3 regions of the Paraburkholderia sp. BL10I2N1 genome follow, and region 3 is predicted to be linked to each of the others. Evidence: predicted binding sites of a transcription regulator. Region 3 holds the regulator's gene; each other region holds the start of a gene.
The links. Region 3 encodes HrcA, which represses chaperone genes, less so after heat shock. Its sites were predicted from a motif close to TTAGCACTCNNNNNNNNNGAGTGCTAA; they were not measured.
Positions count from the first base shown of each region.

Region 1: the regulator HrcA is predicted to act here: its motif matches at 2,896-2,922, upstream of groES (co-chaperone GroES).
Region 2: the regulator HrcA is predicted to act here: its motif matches at 5,379-5,405, upstream of rpoH (RNA polymerase sigma factor RpoH).

Region 1 is NZ_SNWA01000001.1:504,188-510,855, reverse strand. Features, by position in the region: partial or broken gene B0G77_RS02400 (SDR family NAD(P)-dependent oxidoreductase) at 1-432, shown strand, start outside; gene B0G77_RS02395 (transposase) at 491-1,498, opposite strand; partial or broken gene B0G77_RS44050 (helix-turn-helix domain-containing protein) at 1,546-1,623, opposite strand; gene B0G77_RS45210 (hypothetical protein) at 1,742-1,864, shown strand; gene B0G77_RS02390 (hypothetical protein) at 1,957-2,181, opposite strand; gene groES (co-chaperone GroES) at 2,995-3,285, shown strand; gene groL (chaperonin GroEL) at 3,330-4,970, shown strand; gene B0G77_RS02375 (ATP-binding protein) at 5,635-6,668, shown strand, end outside.
Region 2 is NZ_SNWA01000001.1:1,790,038-1,796,705, forward strand. Features, by position in the region: gene nagE (N-acetylglucosamine-specific PTS transporter subunit IIBC) at 1-775, shown strand, start outside; gene cydX (cytochrome bd-I oxidase subunit CydX) at 871-1,002, opposite strand; gene cydB (cytochrome d ubiquinol oxidase subunit II) at 1,064-2,200, opposite strand; gene B0G77_RS08380 (cytochrome ubiquinol oxidase subunit I) at 2,235-3,827, opposite strand; gene cydP (cytochrome oxidase putative small subunit CydP) at 3,817-4,077, opposite strand; gene rpoH (RNA polymerase sigma factor RpoH) at 4,393-5,328, opposite strand; partial or broken gene B0G77_RS08395 (acyloxyacyl hydrolase) at 5,546-5,795, shown strand; gene B0G77_RS08400 (nuclear transport factor 2 family protein) at 5,845-6,231, shown strand; gene leuA (2-isopropylmalate synthase) at 6,342-6,668, opposite strand, start outside.
Region 3 is NZ_SNWA01000001.1:794,387-801,054, reverse strand. Features, by position in the region: gene glnE (bifunctional [glutamate--ammonia ligase]-adenylyl-L-tyrosine phosphorylase/[glutamate--ammonia-ligase] adenylyltransferase) at 1-911, shown strand, start outside; gene recN (DNA repair protein RecN) at 939-2,606, opposite strand; gene B0G77_RS03730 (NAD kinase) at 2,710-3,615, opposite strand; gene hrcA (heat-inducible transcriptional repressor HrcA) at 3,896-4,915, shown strand; gene hemH (ferrochelatase) at 5,072-6,145, shown strand; gene B0G77_RS03715 (RNA-binding S4 domain-containing protein) at 6,201-6,608, shown strand.

The DNA.
Region 1 (6,668 bases), 290 kb from region 3:
CCCGTATGGTGCGGCCAAGGCGGCGATGGATTCGCTGGCCGTGACGTTGTCGTACGAACTGGCGCGCTTTGGCGTAGAGACGTCGATTGTCGTGCCGGGCGCCTTCACGAGCGGCACCGACCACTTCCCGAGCGCCGGCAAGCCCGCCGATACGGCGACCGCCGAAGCCTATTCGCGCTACGACGGGGTAATGGACCAGATCGGCGCGCGTCTGACGGCGCTGACTCCGCCCGACGTGGACCCGAAAGCGGTGGCGGACGAAGTGGTGCGCATCGTCGGACTGCAAAAAGGCATGCGCCCGATGCGCTCGGTGATCGACGTCGTCGGCGATGGCGCGAAGGAAGTACTTGAGTCTCGGAGCGCGTGCGGATCGAGTTCGCGAAGCGGATCGGGATGGGCGATCTGCTCGAAGCGAACGTAAGAGCGTGTTGACACTCCCCTACCTGAAGGAAGGGGATTCCCACTTCAAAGAATGCAACCCAACATCATCTCAAAGAGACATGGGACTTACGCTTTCTCCATGGGCTGACACCGCCAGTCCGGCGGCCAGAACATTACGCGCAGCGTTGACGTCGCGATCGTGGACTGCTCCGCATTCAGGGCACGTCCATTCGCGCATATTCAGCGGCATCCTGGCCACGGTATGCCCGCAATCGCTGCATCGCTTGCTGGATGGATACCAGCGGTCGATACCGATCAGCGTGCGCCCATACCACCGCGCCTTGTACTCCAGTTGCCGTGTGAACTCGGACCAGCTCGCATCGCTGATCGACTTCGACAGGCAACGGTTCTTCTGCATGTTCCTGACGGACGGGCTTTCGATGGCGATCACCTGGTTTTCGTTGATCAACCGGGTCGAAAGTTTGTGCAGGAAGTCCCTGCGGGCGTCTGCCGTCCTGGCATGCATGCGTGCGACTTTGAGCTTCGCCTTCCTGCGATTGGCCGAGCCCTTTTGCTTCTTCGCGAGGCGCCGTTGCAGCTTCGCGAGTTTCTCCTCGTTCTTGCGGAACACATTCGGCGCAGCAATCTTCTCGCCCGTCGACAGAATGGCGAAATGGGTAAGCCCCAGGTCGACGCCGATCTTTCCTGCGGCGACCGGGCGCGCGCTCACCACTTCGTCGCAAAGCATTGAGACGTGGTATCGGCCCGCCGTGTCCTTCGACACGGTGACCGTCGTTACCTTCGCGCCCCTGGGGATCGTGCGTGACCAGCGGATCGCGAGCGGCGCATCCATCTTCGCCAGCCTGAGCGCGGCGCCGTCCCACCTGAAAGCGCTCGTGGTGTATTCGGCCGACTGCGGGCCATCCTTGCGCCTGAAAGTGGGGTACTTCGCACGCCTGGCGAAAAGTTGGCGAACGCGGTTTGCAGGTGCCGAAGCGCCTGCTGCACCGGAACCGAACTCACTTCGTTCAGCCAGGCGTGCTCTTCGGTCTTTTTGAGCGCCGTCAACGCCGCGGAGGTCTCGTGATAACCCATGCGTTCCTGTCGCCCATACCACGCATCGGTGCGTTGCCGGAGCATGTGGTTATAGGCGAAGCGCGCGCATCCAAACGTCCGGGCAAGAATCACTGCCTGCCCGGGCGTCGGATAGAACCGGAATCGGTATGCACGCTTGATGTCCATTCTTCACACAATACCATGGATATGTGCGTTAATTGGAGCACGGAAGCAACGTCAAAACCGTCTCCTTACCTCCCCGGCCTGAAGGCAGCCTGAAAGCCGAGGTTTCTCTGAGACACTGATGAAGATCGCCCGCGCAGACATGGACGACATGCTGGCCCGCGGCTTCGCGTTCGGTTCGCATTTGCAGCAGCGCCGCGCGTACTACGCGACGATATTCGCGGCGACCGCGGCGGATCATTGAGCGGCAAACGGGGGCAAAAGGGGGGCGCTTCCGACGAAGCGATGTCAGGGGCCAGTCGCTTGACAGGCGACCAGCCCGGGGTCGATTAAAAGTCAGGCTTGGGGCGTGGCATCGTCCGTATCTTGCGCGCCGCTTTCTTCTTCTTTCTTTTCGTCCTCTTTCTTTTCTACCAGCGATTCGAGCGCACCAGCGCCTTTAAATCCGGCAACCGCTGCAAGGCCTTTCGTCAGGAGCGAAGCATCTGGATCGACCTTCTCCGTTGCTTCGACTGCCGCAACCGCACCTGCGATCTCACCTACCGTATCCAGAATTCCCATGACAATCACCGTATATGTTGAGCGTGAATGCGAACTGCTTCACGAAGATCGAAGAGCACTGCGGTTGCAGACTCCATTGGCATTTCCTGACGGCGACGCTGTTGCTTCTGTCAGAGCAACCGCTAGTGCGCGTCGCTTGCCGAAGGTGCGAGCTTGACGCGATGCGTTGCGCTGATGGCAGCTCTAGCGCGCGCCGTCGTGATCGACAATAACATCTCGTAAATGGCGAAACTGTCAAATTTTGTTATAGAGTGCGCCTCGGACCAGGGGCATCGACGATGACGAACTGTCCCGCCGCTTCGCGTCAGATCCGGGATTCCCGCCCGCGCGCCGCCACCGGCCGGGAGTCAGACCACAGCCCGCGCTTCGCGCAATCCCTGGGTGGTGCGGTGACTGGCACTCACCGGAAGGACGCGCGTCCGCGAGCATTCCCGGTCAATCGCAACGATGGGGATTTCCCTGGTATGGCGAACTTCGGCACCGGTTGCGTCGTGCGCCGCATCCAGGATGTGGGGCGGCAGATCGTCCAGACTGGGATCCAAAGGGGTGTCGGTGTAAAATCTAAATATATGATTTTAAAGTGAAAAATGCATATTTTGGCGACCTTTACTTCGGCGCGAAGTCTGAGCGTTGACGATCAAGGTTCACCGCTAAGTGAATCTCGACGAGACTCATTGCACCGCTTCTTGAATTTGTCACCACCCGTCCATATAATTAGCACTCACTGCACGAGAGTGCTAACAACATTTCCGGTTGGCCACGCCAGCCGGGTTTTCTCAGCGTTCTTCAGTCTCAATCAAGAGAGGAGTATGTATGAACCTTCGTCCTTTGCATGATCGCGTGATCGTCAAGCGTCTGGATCAAGAAACCAAGACCGCGTCGGGCATCGTGATCCCCGAAGCCGCAGCGGAAAAGCCGGATCAAGGCGAAATCCTTGCTGTCGGCCCGGGCAAGCGTGACGACAAGGGTGCCCAGATCGCCCTCGACGTGAAGGTCGGCGATCGCGTCCTGTTCGGTAAGTACGCTGGCCAGACCGTCAAGGTCGACGGCAACGAACTGCTCGTGATGCGCGAAGAAGACATCATGGCCGTGGTGCAGAAGTAATTCGCCGCCCCGGTTATATCCCAGAGAATTCAAGGAGTTAGAAGATGGCAGCTAAAGACGTCGTATTCGGTGATTCCGCCCGTGCCAAGATGGTTGAAGGCGTGAACATCCTCGCGAACGCTGTGAAGGTCACGCTGGGTCCGAAGGGCCGCAACGTGGTGCTCGAGCGCAGCTTCGGCGGCCCGACGGTCACCAAGGACGGTGTGTCGGTCGCGAAGGAAATCGAGCTGAAAGACAAGCTCCAGAACATGGGCGCACAAATGGTCAAGGAAGTCGCTTCCAAGACCAGCGACAACGCAGGCGACGGCACGACGACCGCAACGGTCCTCGCACAGTCGATCGTCCGCGAAGGCATGAAGTACGTCGCATCGGGCATGAACCCGATGGACCTGAAGCGCGGCATCGACAAGGCTGTCACCGCAGCCATCGAAGAACTGCGCAAGATCAGCAAGCCGTGCACGACGAACAAGGAAATCGCCCAGGTTGGCGCGATCTCCGCGAACAGCGATTCGTCGATCGGTGACCGCATCGCTGAAGCGATGGACAAGGTCGGCAAGGAAGGCGTCATCACCGTTGAAGACGGCAAGTCGCTGCAAGATGAACTCGACGTCGTCGAAGGTATGCAGTTCGACCGCGGCTACCTGTCGCCGTACTTCATCAACAACCCGGACAAGCAGGTTGCTGTGCTCGAAAACCCGTTCGTGCTGCTGCACGACAAGAAGGTGTCGAACATCCGTGATCTGCTGCCGGTGCTCGAGCAAGTCGCAAAGGCTGGCCGTCCGCTGCTGATCATCGCTGAAGACGTCGAAGGCGAAGCGCTGGCTACGCTGGTAGTCAACAACATCCGCGGCATCCTGAAGACCGTTGCTGTCAAGGCTCCTGGCTTCGGCGACCGTCGCAAGGCCATGCTCGAAGACATCGCTATCCTGACGGGTGGCCAGGTCATCGCTGAAGAAACCGGCCTGACGCTCGAAAAGGCAACGCTGGCCGAACTGGGTCAAGCGAAGCGTATCGAAGTGGGCAAGGAAAACACGACGATCATCGACGGCGCTGGCGAAGCTGCGACTATCGAAGCGCGTGTGAAGCAGGTGCGCACCCAGATCGAAGAAGCAACGTCGGACTACGACCGTGAAAAGCTGCAGGAGCGCGTGGCCAAGCTGGCTGGCGGCGTTGCAGTGATCAAGGTCGGCGCTGCGACCGAAATCGAAATGAAGGAAAAGAAGGCACGTGTCGAAGACGCACTGCACGCAACGCGCGCAGCTGTGGAGGAAGGCATCGTTGCTGGTGGCGGTGTCGCGCTGATCCGCGCACGCGCGGCAATCGCTGGCCTGAAGGGCGATAACGCCGATCAGGACGCAGGTATCAAGATCGTTCTGCGCGCAATGGAAGAACCGCTGCGCCAGATCGTCACGAACGGCGGTGAAGAAGCCAGCGTCGTGGTGGCAGCAGTTGCAGCAGGCAAGGGCAACTATGGCTACAACGCAGCAACCGGCGAGTATGTCGACCTGGTCGACGCAGGCGTTGTGGATCCGACGAAGGTGACGCGCACGGCGCTGCAAAACGCAGCTTCGGTCGCGGGTCTCCTGCTGACGACTGACGCTGCCGTCTGCGAACTGCCGAAGGAAGATGCACCGATGGGTGGCGGCATGCCCGGCGGCATGGGCGGCATGGGCATGGACATGTAATTCCGGCTCAAGCCGAAATGCATGTTGGGAGCGCTCCGTAATGGAGCGCTTCTCGAAAACAAAAAACCCGCAGCGATGCCCAGCCCTTCACTTAGCGTGTTGATGAAGTAGCTGTGATTCCCTACGATGCCCCGTGAGCCATAGGCTTCCGGGGCATTATCTTGTCCGAAGAATTTTCTACTGCTGGCGCCAAGCCAGAATCTCCCGCCCTGCCGCCTAAGCCGCCGACAAATTCTTCGTGTGCGACGACACGAGGGCGAGCACCTGTCAGAAGCAAGTGCCGTCGTCAAAGCCGGCCCGCCCGCTCATCGCAAACGGCTGCTGCCACGCCTTCCTTCGACTGCCCGTCCGGGACCAAACCTCCTCGGTGCCAACCATCATTGGCAGGCTTTGTCCTGCTTGCGGAGGAAGCTCCGCCACCCGGGATTGCGAATTTTTCATAGCTAAATCAATAGCATATATGCCAATAACAAATAGCGTACCAGGAAGTACGCTATTTTGAAGACGTCAGCGGCGAACTGAATGAGACCGCACAATCGCACACCATGCGGCCAATGCTGCCTTGGTGGACACGAGCCGACTCTGGTTTACCGTTTAAATTCAAAGACTTGCTGAGATTGAAGGATTAGCGTACAATTTAGTACGCTAACTTATCAAGGGTAGTATGGCGGATTGGCGTTTTTACGGACGGCGCAGCACGCTGGACCAATTGCGCGGGCTGCTTGAGCAGCCTCGATGGTTCTTCTGCCGAATTCAGGGCCGCCGACGCATTGGCAAGACGACGCTGCTGCGCGAACTGGCGCGCGACGAGGAAGCGCTTGTCGAGCGCCTCTTCTACGTGCAGATTCCAGACTCCGACCAGATAGATGTCGCCAGCCAGTTCCGGCGCGCGCTGCAAGACAGTCTTTCGAATACCGTCCAGGCACTGGCAAATGACGTGCACGACTTCGCGTCGATGGCGCGCGCAATCGCCACGATGAACCGCGCCGGCATCATCGTAGTTCTCGACGAATTCCAGTATTTCACTTCTCCACAGCTTGCCGCGTTCAACTCGTTCCTGCAGGCCGAGGTAGACGTCCTGCGTGAATCGAAGAGCGGCGGCCTCTTCGTGCTGGGCTCATTGCAATCCGAGATGAGCGCTCTGCTCGACGATAGGGCGGCTCCGCTGTACGGCAGACTGACCCACTCCTTTCGTCTCGACCACTGGGATTTCGAAGACCTGCTTACCGTGTACAGCGACCATGGCCTGGAGGACCCGTACCAGTGGCTCCTCTTGTGGACCTACTTTGAGGGCGTACCGAAGTTCTACAGAGATGCCTACGGACAAGGGCTTTTCGATGCTTCCTCCGACCAGTTGCGCAACGAGCTCCTTGTCCGCCTGTTCCTGAACGAAGGCAGCCCGCTCTCGGAAGAAGCGGACACGTCGTTCCTGCGCGAGATGAAAGGACAATTGCTCTCCATCCTGCACTTCGTGGCAGACCATCCGGGCACCGGCCACAACGAACTCGTAGCGAGCATGCAGTCGCCGGCCGACACCGGCCGTTCATTGGGTGCACAGCTCAAGAAGCTGGTCGACAACTACGGGGTGATTGACCGGCGCCATCCTGTGTTCTCGGACAGTGGCAGCCGCAACGCCCGATACTACGTGACCGATAACTTCTTGCAGGCATGGATTGCGGTTGTCCGGCCGGCGCGGGA
Region 2 (6,668 bases), 1.0 Mb from region 3:
CGGCTGGTGGGCGATTCCGATCGGCATCGTGTACGCGGTGGTGTACTACGGTCTGTTCCGCATCTTCATCGGCAAGTTCAACATGGCGACGCCGGGCCGCGAACCGGCAAACGGCGATGCACAGATCGACGCGCCCGCAGCGGGCGGCTACGTCGCGCCGGTGACCGGAGTTGCGGCGACGCGTGCGCAGCGGTACATCGCAGCACTGGGCGGCGCGTCGAACCTGACGCTCGTCGATGCCTGCACGACGCGTCTGCGTCTGTCGGTGGTGGATTCGGGCAAGGTGTCCGAAGCGGATCTGAAGACGATCGGCGCGCGGGGCGTACTCAAGCGCGACGCAACCAACGTGCAAGTGATCATCGGGCCGGAAGCCGACATGATCGCAGACGAAATCCGTACGGCGATCGATCAGGGAAATGCGGTCGGAACGAAACCGGCTGCGACTACTCCGGCAGCTCCGGTTGCCAGCGCGCCGGTGGCAGCGGTAGGGGCATCGGCGGGCGGACCGCTGGATCCGGATCCTGTGCGCTGGCTCGCCGTGTTCGGCGGCGCGAGCAACGTCAGCTCGCTCGATGCGGTGGCTGCGACACGTCTGCGCATCGTGGTGCGGGACCCGTCGACGGTGGATCGTCAGTTGCTGTCGGGGCTGGATGTCGCGTGGGTGTCGGCGGATACCTTCCACATCGTCGTGGGGCAGGCTGCTGCGCGCTACGCGCAGCAAATGTCGGCTCGTTTGCCGACAGCATCGGGTGGAGCGACGCCCCAGCCGGCCTGATGGGTGAGCACCTGTCGGTGTGAATGAAAAAAGAGCGGCGCCTTGGGGCGCCTCTCTTTCGCTTACCGCGTGAATCGCCGTCAGTGACGCGTTCTTCAGTCCTGACGCTGTCTGAACGCCGCACCGCTACCTGTAGTGCCGGTTCGCCGCGATTCGAGCCACATCACGTTGATGATGCCGAACGCGAGTGCCACACCTACTCCGAGTATCCAGCTGAAATACCACATCTCATGCTCCTTTGAATCTGTATCGGTCGGCGCTGCCCGAAGGGCCGGCGCCGCCTGAAGGTCAGTACATCGAATGGCTGTTTTCCGCGAGCGCGGCGGCGGTGACCTTGCCCCGCATCACGCGATACACCCAGGCTGTATAGAGCAGGATGATCGGCAGGAAAATGATGACGGCGACCAGCATGATCTGCAACGTCATCTGGCTCGAGGTCGAATCCCAGACGGTGAGGCTGCTGCGCCCGTCGAGCGACGACGGCATGATGAACGGAAACATTGAAAATCCCGCCGTCAGGATCACGCCTACCACCATCAGCCCGCTCGAGATGAACGCCGTCTTTTCGAACCTTGACCCGGCGAGTAGCAATGCCAGCACGCCGCCAAGCACACCCACGAGCGGCGCCGCGATCATCCACGGATACGTCGAGTAGTTGGTGAGCCAGAGGCCCGGTGCGCCCAGCACGGTTTTCAGAAGCGGATTGGCGACGGTATCGAGCGGCGCGGCGTCAACGATCTGATAGCCGCCGATCATCGTGGCCACCAGCACGCCGGCAATCAGGAATAGTGCGACGGCGACGAGCGATGCGACCCGCAGCGCCACCGATGCACGGCGCGCGACGATGCCGTCCGTCTTCATCTTCACGAACGCCGCGCCATGGGCTGCGAGCATCGACATGCTGACAAGCCCGCACAGCAACGCGAACGGATTGAGCAGGCCGAAGAAGCTGCCGTGATAGGTGACGCGCAGATCGGTATCGAACGAGAACGGTACGCCTTGCAGCAGATTGCCGAACGCGATGCCGATGACGAGCGGTGGCACGAAGCCGCCGATGAACAGACCCCAGTCCCACGCGGTGCGCCAGCGCGGATTGTCACGTTTGCCGCGATAGTCGAAACCGACTGGCCGGAAAAACAGCGAGAACAGCACGAGCAGCATCGCGAAATAGAAGCCCGAGAACGATGCGGCATAGACGAGCGGCCATGCTGCAAACATCGCACCGCCTGCCGTCACGAACCAGACCTGGTTGCCTTCCCACGTCGCGCCGACCGTATTGACGATGATGCGTCGTTCTTCGTCGCTCTTGCCGATGAAGGGCAACAGGATGCAGGCGCCCATGTCGAAGCCATCGGTGAGCGCGAAGCCGATCATCAGGGTGCCGATCAGCACCCACCAGATCACCTTGAGCGTTGCGTAGTCCATAGTGTTCTTTCCCGTAAAGGAGACTGGTTGCGGCTCACGCGACCGTATTGGCAGGCAGCGCCGCGGCGCGCGCATCCTGCTCGTGGTGATAGCGTCCGGTATGAAGCGACGACGGTCCGAGGCGCGCGTACTTGAACATCAGCATGATTTCGATGACGAAGAGCCCGGTGTAGAACACCACGAAACCGGCAAGGCTCAGGTACAGGTCGCCCGGCTCAAGGCTCGATGCAGCCAGCGTGGTCGGCAGGATGCCGGCGATGCTCCACGGCTGGCGGCCCATTTCAGCGACGATCCAGCCGAATTCAGCTGCGATCCACGGCAGGGGAATCGCCCACACGGCCCAGCGCAGGAACCAGCGGCGCTTGTCGAGCAGCAAGGTGCGTTGCGCGCAGAACCAGAACGCAAGCACGAAGGTCGCGAGGAACAGCAGGCCGAGACCTACCATCAGGCGAAACGAGAAGAACAACGGCAGGACTGGCGGAATGGTCCTCTTCGCTGCCAGGGCAATCTGTTGCGGTGTCGCGTCAGTGACGTTCGCCGTGAACTGCTTGAGCAGCAAGCCGTAGCCAAGATCGTCCTTGTGCGCAGCGAAGGCTGCGCGGTCTTCGTCGGTAGCGTCGTTTTCCCTGAGTTTTTGCAGCGCGCTATACGCAATCATGCCGTTCTTGATGCGCGCCTCGTTGAGCACCATCAGGTCTCTGAGCCCTACGACCGGTTCGTCGAGCGAGCGGGTCGCGATGATGCCGAGCGCGTAGGGAACGCGGATCGCATAGTCGGTGCGCTCTTCCTGCTGGTTGGGAATGCCAAAGATGGTGAATGGTGCGGGCGCAGGAGCGGTCTCCCATTCCGATTCGATTGCCGCGAGTTTGACCTGCTGCACTTCACCGGTGCGATAGCCGGATTCGTCGCCAAGCACAATCACGCACAGCGTCGACGCGAGACCAAAACCCGCGGCGATCGCAAACGAACGCAGTGCAAATTCGGTATCGCGACGCTTCAGCAGATACCACGACGACACGCCGAGCACGAACATCGCCGCCGTCACATAGCCTGCTGACACGGTGTGCACGAACTTCACCTGCGCGACCGGGTTGAACAACACCGCAAAGATGCTGGTGAGTTCCATGCGCATTGTTTCGTAGTTGAACTCAGCGCCAACGGGATTGTTCATCCAGCCGTTCGCGACGAGGATCCACAGCGCCGAGAGGTTCGAACCCAGTGCGACGCAAAAGGTGACGATCAGATGCTGCACCTTCGACAAACGCTTCCAACCGAAGAAGAACAGCCCGACGAAGGTCGATTCGAGAAAGAATGCCATCAGCCCTTCGACGGCTAACGGCACGCCGAAGATATCGCCGACGTAGTGTGAGTAGTACGACCAGTTGGTGCCGAACTGGAATTCGAGCGTGAGACCGGTTGCGACGCCCATCGCGAAATTGATCCCGAAGAGCTTGCCCCAGAACTGGGTCATGTCCTTGTAGATCTGTTTGCCGGTCATGACGTAGACCGACTCCATGATGACGAGCAGCCACGACAGGCCGAGCGTCAAGGGGACGAAAAGGAAGTGATAGAGCGCCGTGACGGCGAACTGTAGGCGCGAGAGATCGACGACTTCGCTAGCGGGCATGCGGATCACCTTGGGACGGATGCGAGGCAGGGATGGCGAACAGCGCCTGCGCAACTTGCGCGGGCGGCATCGACATGTGATCCGCCTGCGGATGATTGAAGAATGCGTATTTGATGATCATCAGCAGCGCGAACTTGATCGCGAGCACGATGACGATGTCGCGTGCAAAGGTCGGGCCGCGCGCCCACGCGGCGCAGCGCGCGCGCAGGCGCCGGGGGGAGGGACTCCTGTGGTTCAACGTTATGGTCATGATCGTTCGATACGGCTCCATGTGAGGGACACCGGTCGGGCCGCTCGATGCAGCCAGGCGAATGCATAACGGAATTCTAGGAGCGGGATAGTCCGCGCGTGAGTTCGGCGCTGCGGCATAGGGTCGCGAGGAGGAACCCGCGAAACCAGTATCACCGCGGGGTTTGCTCTACGTCAACAAAAAGGCATTCAGGCGAATCGGAAACGACCCGCAAACAGAACGCGATGCCAACAAAAAAGCCCTGCGATCTTTCGATCGCAGGGCCCGGGTGCCTGCTTGCTGCACCGGACGGGCCGGCAGCAGCGGGATTGCCTGTTATGCGTACTCGTTCAACGCACTACGCATTTTCTTCATTGCGCTCGCCTCGATCTGGCGGATGCGTTCTGCCGATACACCGAACTCGTCGGCCAGTTCGTGCAGCGTCGAGCCACCCGAACCGTCGTCCTCGACCTGCAGCCAGCGTGCCTCGATGATGCGGCGGCTACGCGCGTCGAGCGATTCGAGCGCGCTGGCGATGCCGTCGCTTTGCAGCCTGTCGCGCTGACGTGCGGCGAGTACGGCTGTCGGCTCATTGTGCGAATCGGCGAGCCACGCGATCGGCGAGTAAGCCTCTTCGCCATCCTCGACCTGGCCCTCCAGCGCGATATCGCCGCCCGACAGACGCGTTTCCATTTCGGCCACTTCTTCGCGCTTGACGTTCAGCTCGTTGGCAAGACCTTCGATTTCCTCAGGCGTAAATGCCTGGAAGCCTTGCTTGTGGCTGCGCAGGTTGAAGAACAGCTTGCGCTGCGCCTTGGTTGTCGCGACCTTCACCATGCGCCAGTTGCGCAGGATGTACTCGTGAATCTCAGCCTTGATCCAGTGCATCGCATATGACACGAGACGCACGTTCTGCGTCGGATCGAAGCGCTTCACGGCCTTCATCAGACCGATATTGCCTTCCTGGATCAGGTCTGCATGCGGCAGGCCGTAGCCGAGGTAGTTGCGCGCGATCGATACGACGAGGCGCAGATGCGACAGGACAAGACGGCGCGCAGACTCGAGATTGTTCTGCTCGCGGAATTCAGTGGCGAACTGGCGTTCTTCCGCCGGCGTCAGCATCGGAATCCGGTTAACGGCCTGGATGTAGGCGTCGATATTGCCCAACTGGCCGGGCAGCAGCGAAAAATGCGCGAGCGCCAGTGCACCTGCCGGAGCGGCCTTAGCCGACGACGGGCTCAGAGTACTCGGAAGGGTCAATGCGTTGCTCACGTATAAAACTCCTCAGAAACAGGAAGCCAGAAACGACTTCTCGGTGGATGTTAGCACTCCGGTAAGGAGACTGCTAATACTTAGAAGCGGTAGGGTCATCGAAGTTCCGTAAAAACTATTGGAACGTCACCTCTAATAGTTTTGTAGGCTAACTCTACAAACCCTGCTGCCCCCCGCACACTTTACTGGGTGCCGTCGCCTGGAAGGGCTGGATGACTCCGGCACGGTCCGGCCGTTCGTCGAGGCAGGGGCCGGTGTGCAACTGCTGACGAGTACGGCCATCTCCGAATCGCACAGGATGTCGACGGCATTCCAGTTCGCCAACATGGTCGGCATCGGGGGCGCAGTTCGGCTGTCGCCAGCAGTACCTTGCGGGCCTCCGGTTTCAGCATGTATCGAACGGCGGTATCAAAGAGCCGAATCCTGGTATAAATTTCAGCCAGCTATATCTGCAATACAACTTCTGATGATCGGGGCTGCCGGCAGCGGTGCCCTGCGATGCAAAGGGGCTGAGCGATGGCGGCAGCAAAAGTGATCGAGGCGATTCGGGGACTGGAGCGTGACCGCTTTCGCGCGATGGTCGACGGAAACGGAGAACTGCTCGACGCGTTGCTGTCGGACAGCGTGATCTACGTTCATACGAACGGCAAGCGTGAGTCGAAGCAGCAGTTCATCGACGCGATTACGGCCGGGCGTCGTCGTTACCGGCAGATCGAGATCCAGTCCCAGGAAGTGCTGACGGTGGGAAGCGAAACCTGCGTGGTCACGGGCCGCGCGCTGATCGAGATGGAAGCGAACAATGGCGCACTGCTCTTTCCGATCGCCTACACGGCGGTTCAGACCCAGGAAGCCGGGCAGTGGCGGCTGATCGCATGGCAGGCGACGCGTTGCGCGCTCGAGTGACCCGATGGTTTCGGGGCTCGCCAGTCCGCCTCGTGAGCGGGCTGTGCACGTCGGCGTCATGTTTCGACGCTGGCGTTAAAGCGATCGCCTGCCGGCGGTTCTCCTGACCTCTATGCGGCGGCGCGCCGCTCCACCGGCTTCCAGACCGCGCGATTGACACCACTTACGAGCGCATCGACGGCCGCCGTCGCGACATCCTCACTGACCCCTACGCCATAACGAACGGGCCGCTCGCCGACTCGGCAGCCGACGAACACCGCCGTGCGGCCGTCCGCGGTGCGCAGGCATTCGTATGACGTGATCTCGACCGGATGTCGGGCCGCGGTAGCCACGGCGTGCGCGGCTGCACGCGCGTGGTCTTCGCCTGCCTCGTGGCCTTCAGTGTGCGTTTCGTCCGGTTCCGGCACTTTCAACTCGCGGTTTTCCCAGCGCACGGT
Region 3 (6,668 bases):
TCGATCTGGCGGGACGCCTCTCTGTCGAACAGGTGAGCGACCGGCTCTCGGAACTTGCCGATGCGGTCCTCGATGTGACGCTCGAAGCGGTGTGGAAGCAGGTGGCCAAACGGCATCGCGAGGTGCCGCGCTTTGCCGTGATCGCCTACGGCAAGCTGGGCGGCAAGGAACTGGGCTACGCGTCGGATCTCGACCTCATCTTCCTGTACGACGACCCCGACGACGCGGCGGCCGACGTCTACGCCACGTTTACCCGGCGCCTCATCACCTGGCTCACGATGGCGACCGGTGCCGGCACCCTGTTCGATGTCGATCTGCGGTTGCGGCCAAACGGCGAATCCGGGCTGCTCGTCACCGATCTCGACGCGTTCCGGCGCTATCAGCTGCGTGAAGGCGACGCAGCGAACACGGCATGGGTGTGGGAGCACCAGGCATTGTCGCGAGCACGTTACTGCGCGGGCGACGCCGAAATCGGCGCGCAGTTCGAGGCGATCCGCATCCAGGTCCTGACGACTCCACGCGATGCCGCGCCGCTTGCGAAGGAAATTGTCGAGATGCGCGAGCGCGTCGAGGCGGGGCATCCGAACCGCACCGAGCTGTTCGATCTGAAGCACGATCGTGGCGGGATGGTCGATATCGAATTCACGGTGCAGTACTGGGTACTGCTGCACGCGGCTCGCGATCCGGAACTGATCCGCAATACCGGCAACATTGCGCTCCTGCGCGAAGTGTCGCGCTTCGGGCTGATGAGTGAGGAAGAGGCTGAGACGGTGGGCGCGGCTTACCGGACCTATCGCAAGCTGCAGCACAAGCTTCGTCTCGACGGCATGGAGAAGGCGCGGGTGGAGCCGGAGCGTGTGACGGCCGAGCGAAGAGCGGTGCTGCGTCTCTGGAAGCGGGTGTTTGGCTGAGGACAGGGCCCCTCGGCCGCCACGCGCTCAGGCGGTGAGCATTTCTTTTGCGTGCTTGCGGGTGGTCGCCGTGATCTCGATGCCGCCCAGCATCCGCGCCACTTCCTCGATACGACTGGATCTGTCGAGCGAGGTGACGCTGCTCGTCGTGCCGCCCTTGCCGTTGCCGCTCTTTGCGACCTGAAAGTGATGATCGCCGCGCGCGGCGACCTGCGGCAGGTGCGTGACGCACAGCACCTGCCTGTCTCGGCCGAGTTGATGCAGCAAGCGCCCGACCACTTCCGCGACGCCGCCGCCAATGCCCGTATCCACTTCGTCGAATATCAGCGTCGGCGTGGGGCTCGCGGTGCTTGCGATGACGGCCAGTGCGAGGCTGATCCGCGCCAGTTCGCCCCCGGACGCGACTTTTGCCAACGGCCGCAGCGGCACGCCCGCGTGACCCGCGACGCGAAACTCGATCTGCTCCATGCCATGCGCGCCGCCTTCCGGCAGCGGCACGAGCGCAACGTCGAAGCTGCCGCCCACCATCGACAATTCCTGCATGCCTGTCGTCACGGCCGAACCTAGCGCCTTCGCGGCCTTTGCCCGTGACTTCGACAACTGTTTTGCGTCGGCCACGTAGGCGTCTTTCGCCCTGGCCTCGAAGGCACGCAGGCTGTCGAGGTCGGCGGCGGCGTCGAGCGCGGCAAGCTGCGCCCGGCGTGCCTCGTGTTCTCCGGGCAGTGTTTCTGGCTGCAGGCGGAATTTGCGCGCCATCGAGTGCAACGCGTCGAGACGGCGGTCGACCTGGGCGAGCCGGTCGGGATCGAGTTCGAGCCGCTGCGCGTAATGCGAGAGCGAGTAGGCCGCTTCCTGCAACTGGATCTCGGCGGGTTCCAGTGCGGCGAGCGCATCGTTCAAGGCGGGATCGATTTCGGCAAGGTCACGCAGCTTTGAAATGATCGAGCCGAGATGGGTGATCATCGCCTCATCCGATTCGGACAGCGCCGCGAGCGCGCCCTGCACGCCGTCGATCAGGTTCGCCGAGTGCGACAGCTTGCGATGCTCTGCGTTGATTTCTTCCCATTCGCCGGGTTGCGGCGCGAGTTTGTCGAGTTCGGTCAACTGCCATGCGAGACGCTCGCGTTCGAGTTGCAGTTCGCGGTCCCGCGTCTGCGCTGTTTCGACGGCTTGTGCAGCCTCGCGCCAGTTACGCCAGGCACGTGTCACCGAAGCGGCCGTCTCGAGCAGGCCCGCGTGTGTGTCGAACAGTTCGCGCTGCGCGTCGGGCCGCATCAGCAACTGGTGCGCGTGCTGCCCGTGAATGTCGACGAGCATTTCGCCCACTTCGCGCAGTTGCGCCAGTGTGGCCGGCGTACCGTTGATGAACGCGCGGGAGCGGCCGTTGGCGTCGATCACCCGGCGCAGCATGACCGTGCTGCCGTGCGGGTCGTCGGCGTCGGTGCCGAGCGCCTGCTCGTCGAGCCAGCGCTCGACCTCGGCGTGCGTCGCGAATTCCGCGGTAATGTCGGCGCGGCTCTCGCCGGTGCGCACGACGCTTGCGTCGGCGCGCGCGCCTAGCGCAAGGGCGAGTGCGTCGATCAGGATCGATTTGCCGGCGCCCGTTTCACCGGAAAAGACCGTAAAGCCGCTTTCGAATTCAAGATCGAGCGCGGCGACAATGACGAAGTCGCGTATCGAGAGATGGCGAAGCATGGAGTTTGGTCTGGTTGGCTGTTTTGCTGGCGAATTCGAAACGGTCGCGTCGGTCGAGTCAGTCGCGCTTGTCTGGGTAGTCAGGGCAATGAAGGCAGTCCGCTCACTCAGGCTCGGGGTCGTCTTCGAGCGAGGGATGTTCATTCCAGTGCAGCTTCTTGCGAAGCGTCGCGTAGTAACTGTAGCCGACCGGATGCAGGAAGGGCACCGTATGGCGCGAGCGGCGCACATCGATAGTGTCGTTCAGTTCAAGCGCGGTGAACGACTGCATGTCGAAATTCACGTTCACATCCCGCCCGGAGACGATCTGGATGCCGACCTTGCAGTCGTCAGGCAACACGATCGGCCGGTTCGACAGCGCATGCGGCGCGATGGGCACCAGCACGATGCCCTGCAACTGCGGATGCAGGATCGGCCCCGACGACGACAGCGCGTAGGCCGTCGAGCCGGTTGGCGTGGCGACGATCAGGCCGTCCGAGCGCTGGTTGTACATGAAGCGCCCGTCGACATACACACGCAGTTCCGCCATCCCCGAAAAGCCACTACGGTTGACGACGACGTCGTTGAACGCAAGCGCGTGGTAGATCGGTTCGCCGTTGCGCATGATGCGCGCCTCGAGCAGCGTCCGTTCTTCCCGTTCGAAGCTGCCCGTGAGCATCTGCGGGACGATTTCTTGCATATCGGAAATCGGAATATCGGTAATGAAGCCGAGGCGTCCGTGGTTGATGCCGATGACCGGCGTGCGGTATGGCGCGAGTTGTCGCCCCATGCCCAGCATGGTGCCGTCACCGCCGAGCACGACAGCCACGTCGGCGCGCGCGCCGATTTCCGCCGGGGTTAGCGCCGGATAGTCGGTCACGCCGATTTCCTGGGCGGTGTCCGCTTCGAACACGACGTCGAACCCGCGCTTTGCAATGCACGAGGCGAGCGCCGCCAGCGGCTCGCTGATGCCGGGCGTGTTGCTGCGCCCAACGAGCGCAACGGTCCTGAACTGGCTGGTAACTTGCATGCCGGCATTACACCATAGGTATGCTTCGAAATGAACTTTTCACATTGCACCCGGGGCGCGGTGAGCCGTGCCACGCCGGGCCCTGCTTCGGACGCTGGCTGGGCGGAGTGCGCTTGCCCGGCCCGGGCAGGTTGTCGTTAGAATGATAGAAGCTGGTGACAGGTTGATGGTCGGGACTTCGTGTCGCAGCCGGCGCAACGCGCCGCGCGGCCGCACGATGGTCCTGAAGCTTCCCGTTATTGCTCGCTGTCGCGCAGGCATTGCGCTAAAATTTTCCTTCATGCTAGATCCTCGCGCACAAACCCTCCTCAAAACGCTGATCGAGCGCTATATCGCTGAAGGTCAGCCGGTCGGCTCGCGCACGCTGTCCCGGTACTCGGGCCTCGAACTGAGCCCGGCGACGATCCGCAACGTGATGTCCGACCTCGAGGACCTGGGGCTCGTGATCAGCCCGCATACGTCGGCGGGAAGAATTCCGACGCCGCGCGGGTATCGCCTGTTTGTCGATACCATGCTGACCGTCGAGTCCGCCGCCGACGAGGAAGCCGTCATGCGCACCGTCAAAACGACGTTGCAGGTCGGCGAGCCACAGAAAATTGTCGCAGCTGCGGCGAGCGTGCTGTCCAATTTGTCCCAGTTTGCTGGCGTGGTACTGACGCCGCGGCGCAGCCACGTTTTCAAGCAGATCGAGTTCATGCGCCTGTCCGACAAGCGCATTCTGCTGATCATCGTGACGCCCGAAGGCGATGTGCAGAACCGCATGATGGCGACGCAGCGTGACTTCTCGCCATCGCAGCTCACCGAAGCCTCCAACTACATCAATGCGCACTTCGCCGGCTTGTCGTTCGACGAGGTGCGCCGCCGCCTGCGCGAAGAAATCGACGAACTGCGCGGCGACATGACGGCGCTGATGCACGCGGCCGTCACCGCGAGTACCGATGAAGCCGACACTGGCGAGACGGTGCTGATCTCCGGGGAGCGCAACCTGCTCGAAGTTGCCGATCTTTCGTCGGACATGGCGCGCCTGCGCAAACTGTTCGATGTGTTCGATCAAAAGACCAGCCTCCTTCAGTTGCTCGACGTGTCGAGTCACGCGCAGGGCGTGCAGATTTTCATCGGCGGCGAGTCGAATCTCGTGCCGATCGAGGAAATGAGCGTCGTGACCGCACCGTATGAGGTGAACGGCAAGATAGTCGGCACGCTCGGCGTGATCGGGCCGACCCGAATGGCTTATAACCGCGTGATTCCGATCGTCGATATCACTGCGCGGCTTCTGTCCTTGACCCTCAGCCAGCAGTAACTACCCGACGCGCCGCTCGTGCCTGCATGTCTATGATGCGCGGCATCGCACGCTGCGCCAATAGACCGGAAGGCCAGGTATCGGCGGGACATCGCGCCGCTATAATGGGTCCCATCTGAACCGTTTCAGTCAGCACGCCACCAGAATCCATCGATTATGCGTTTCGACCTCGAGCGGCCTTCGCAGTCCGCCACGTCACATCGTGTCGCGGTGCTGCTGATCAATCTCGGTACGCCCGATGCGCCGACGCCACGTGCCGTACGGCGCTACCTCGCGCAGTTCCTGTCCGATTCACGCGTGGTCGAGATCCCGGCCGTGATCTGGCAGGTGATCCTGCGCCTGTTGATCCTGCCGTTTCGCGGTCGCGCGTCGGCGAAGAAATACGCCGCTGTCTGGATGCCGGAAGGTTCGCCGTTGCGCGTGCATACGGAGAAGCAGGTGGAAGCGTTGCGGCACCTGTTGCAGTTGAACGACTATCAGGTGATCGTCGATTACGCGATGCGCTACGGCACGCCGGGCGTTCCGGCAATGCTGAACCAGTTGAAGCTCGCGGGCGCCGAGCGCGTGCTGCTGATGCCGATGTATCCGCAGTACTCATCGTCGACCACAGCCACTGCGTTCGACGACGCATTTGTCGCGTTGGGTCGCATGCGCAACCAGCCGGAAATCCGGACTGTGCGTCACTACTGCGATCATCCCGCCTACATCGCCGCACTGGCCGCGCAGGTTCACCATTATTGGCAAACGCACGGCCTCCCGGATTTCGCAGCGGGCGACAAGCTGATTCTCAGTTTCCATGGCGTGCCGAAGCGCACGCTCGATCTGGGGGACCCGTACCACGAGCAGTGCCAGCAGACTGCGGCCTTGCTGATGAATGCGCTGCGTCTCACGCCGGTGGAGTGTCGCGTTACGTTTCAGTCGCGTTTTGGCCGTGCTGAATGGCTGCAGCCTTACACAGCGCCAACCCTGAAGGAACTGGGTTCCGCAGGCGTGCGCCGTGCGGATGTCTTTTGCCCCGGATTTACCGCCGACTGCCTCGAAACCATCGAGGAAATCGGCATCGAAGTTCGCGACGAGTTCCTGCATGCCGGTGGCCGCGAGTTTCACCGGATTCCGTGCGTGAATGCTTCGCAGGCGTGGATCGCCGCGCTCGGCGAGATCGTCGCGCAGCACCTGCAGGGCTGGCCGGTGGTGCAGCCGGTCGCAGCGCACGGGGCGGCGGTCGCATGAGTGTCGATTGCAGGGTGTCGCGGCGCCTGGCGTCCTTTACATTGGACGTGCTTCAGTGAATTACAAAATCTCGACCGAACCGGGTGCGCGCCTGCGCATCGACAAATGGCTGTGGGCCGCGCGCTTCTTCAAGACGCGCTCGCTGGCGACGGATGCCGTCGAAAAAGGACGCGTGCGGATTGAGGGCGCGCCGGTGAAGCCCTCGAAGGATGTGCGCGTCGGCGACGCGGTCGAAATCGAGATTGAACGGATCGTGTGGCAGGTGGAAGTACTGGGAATCTGCGACGTCCGCGGGCCGGCCAGCATCGCGCAGACGCTTTACGCGGAAACGGCGGCGGGTAGGGAAAAGCGCCTGCTTGAACTGGAACGGCGCAAGACGTATCGCGAACCGGCGGCCGCCATGCACGGGCGGCCGACCAAGCGCGACCGGCGCATTATCGACAAACTTTCAGGTGGGGATTGAACAGTTGTTCCATCGTGGCGTGCACGCCACCATACTCGGTCGTGCTTTCGTTCACGGCGC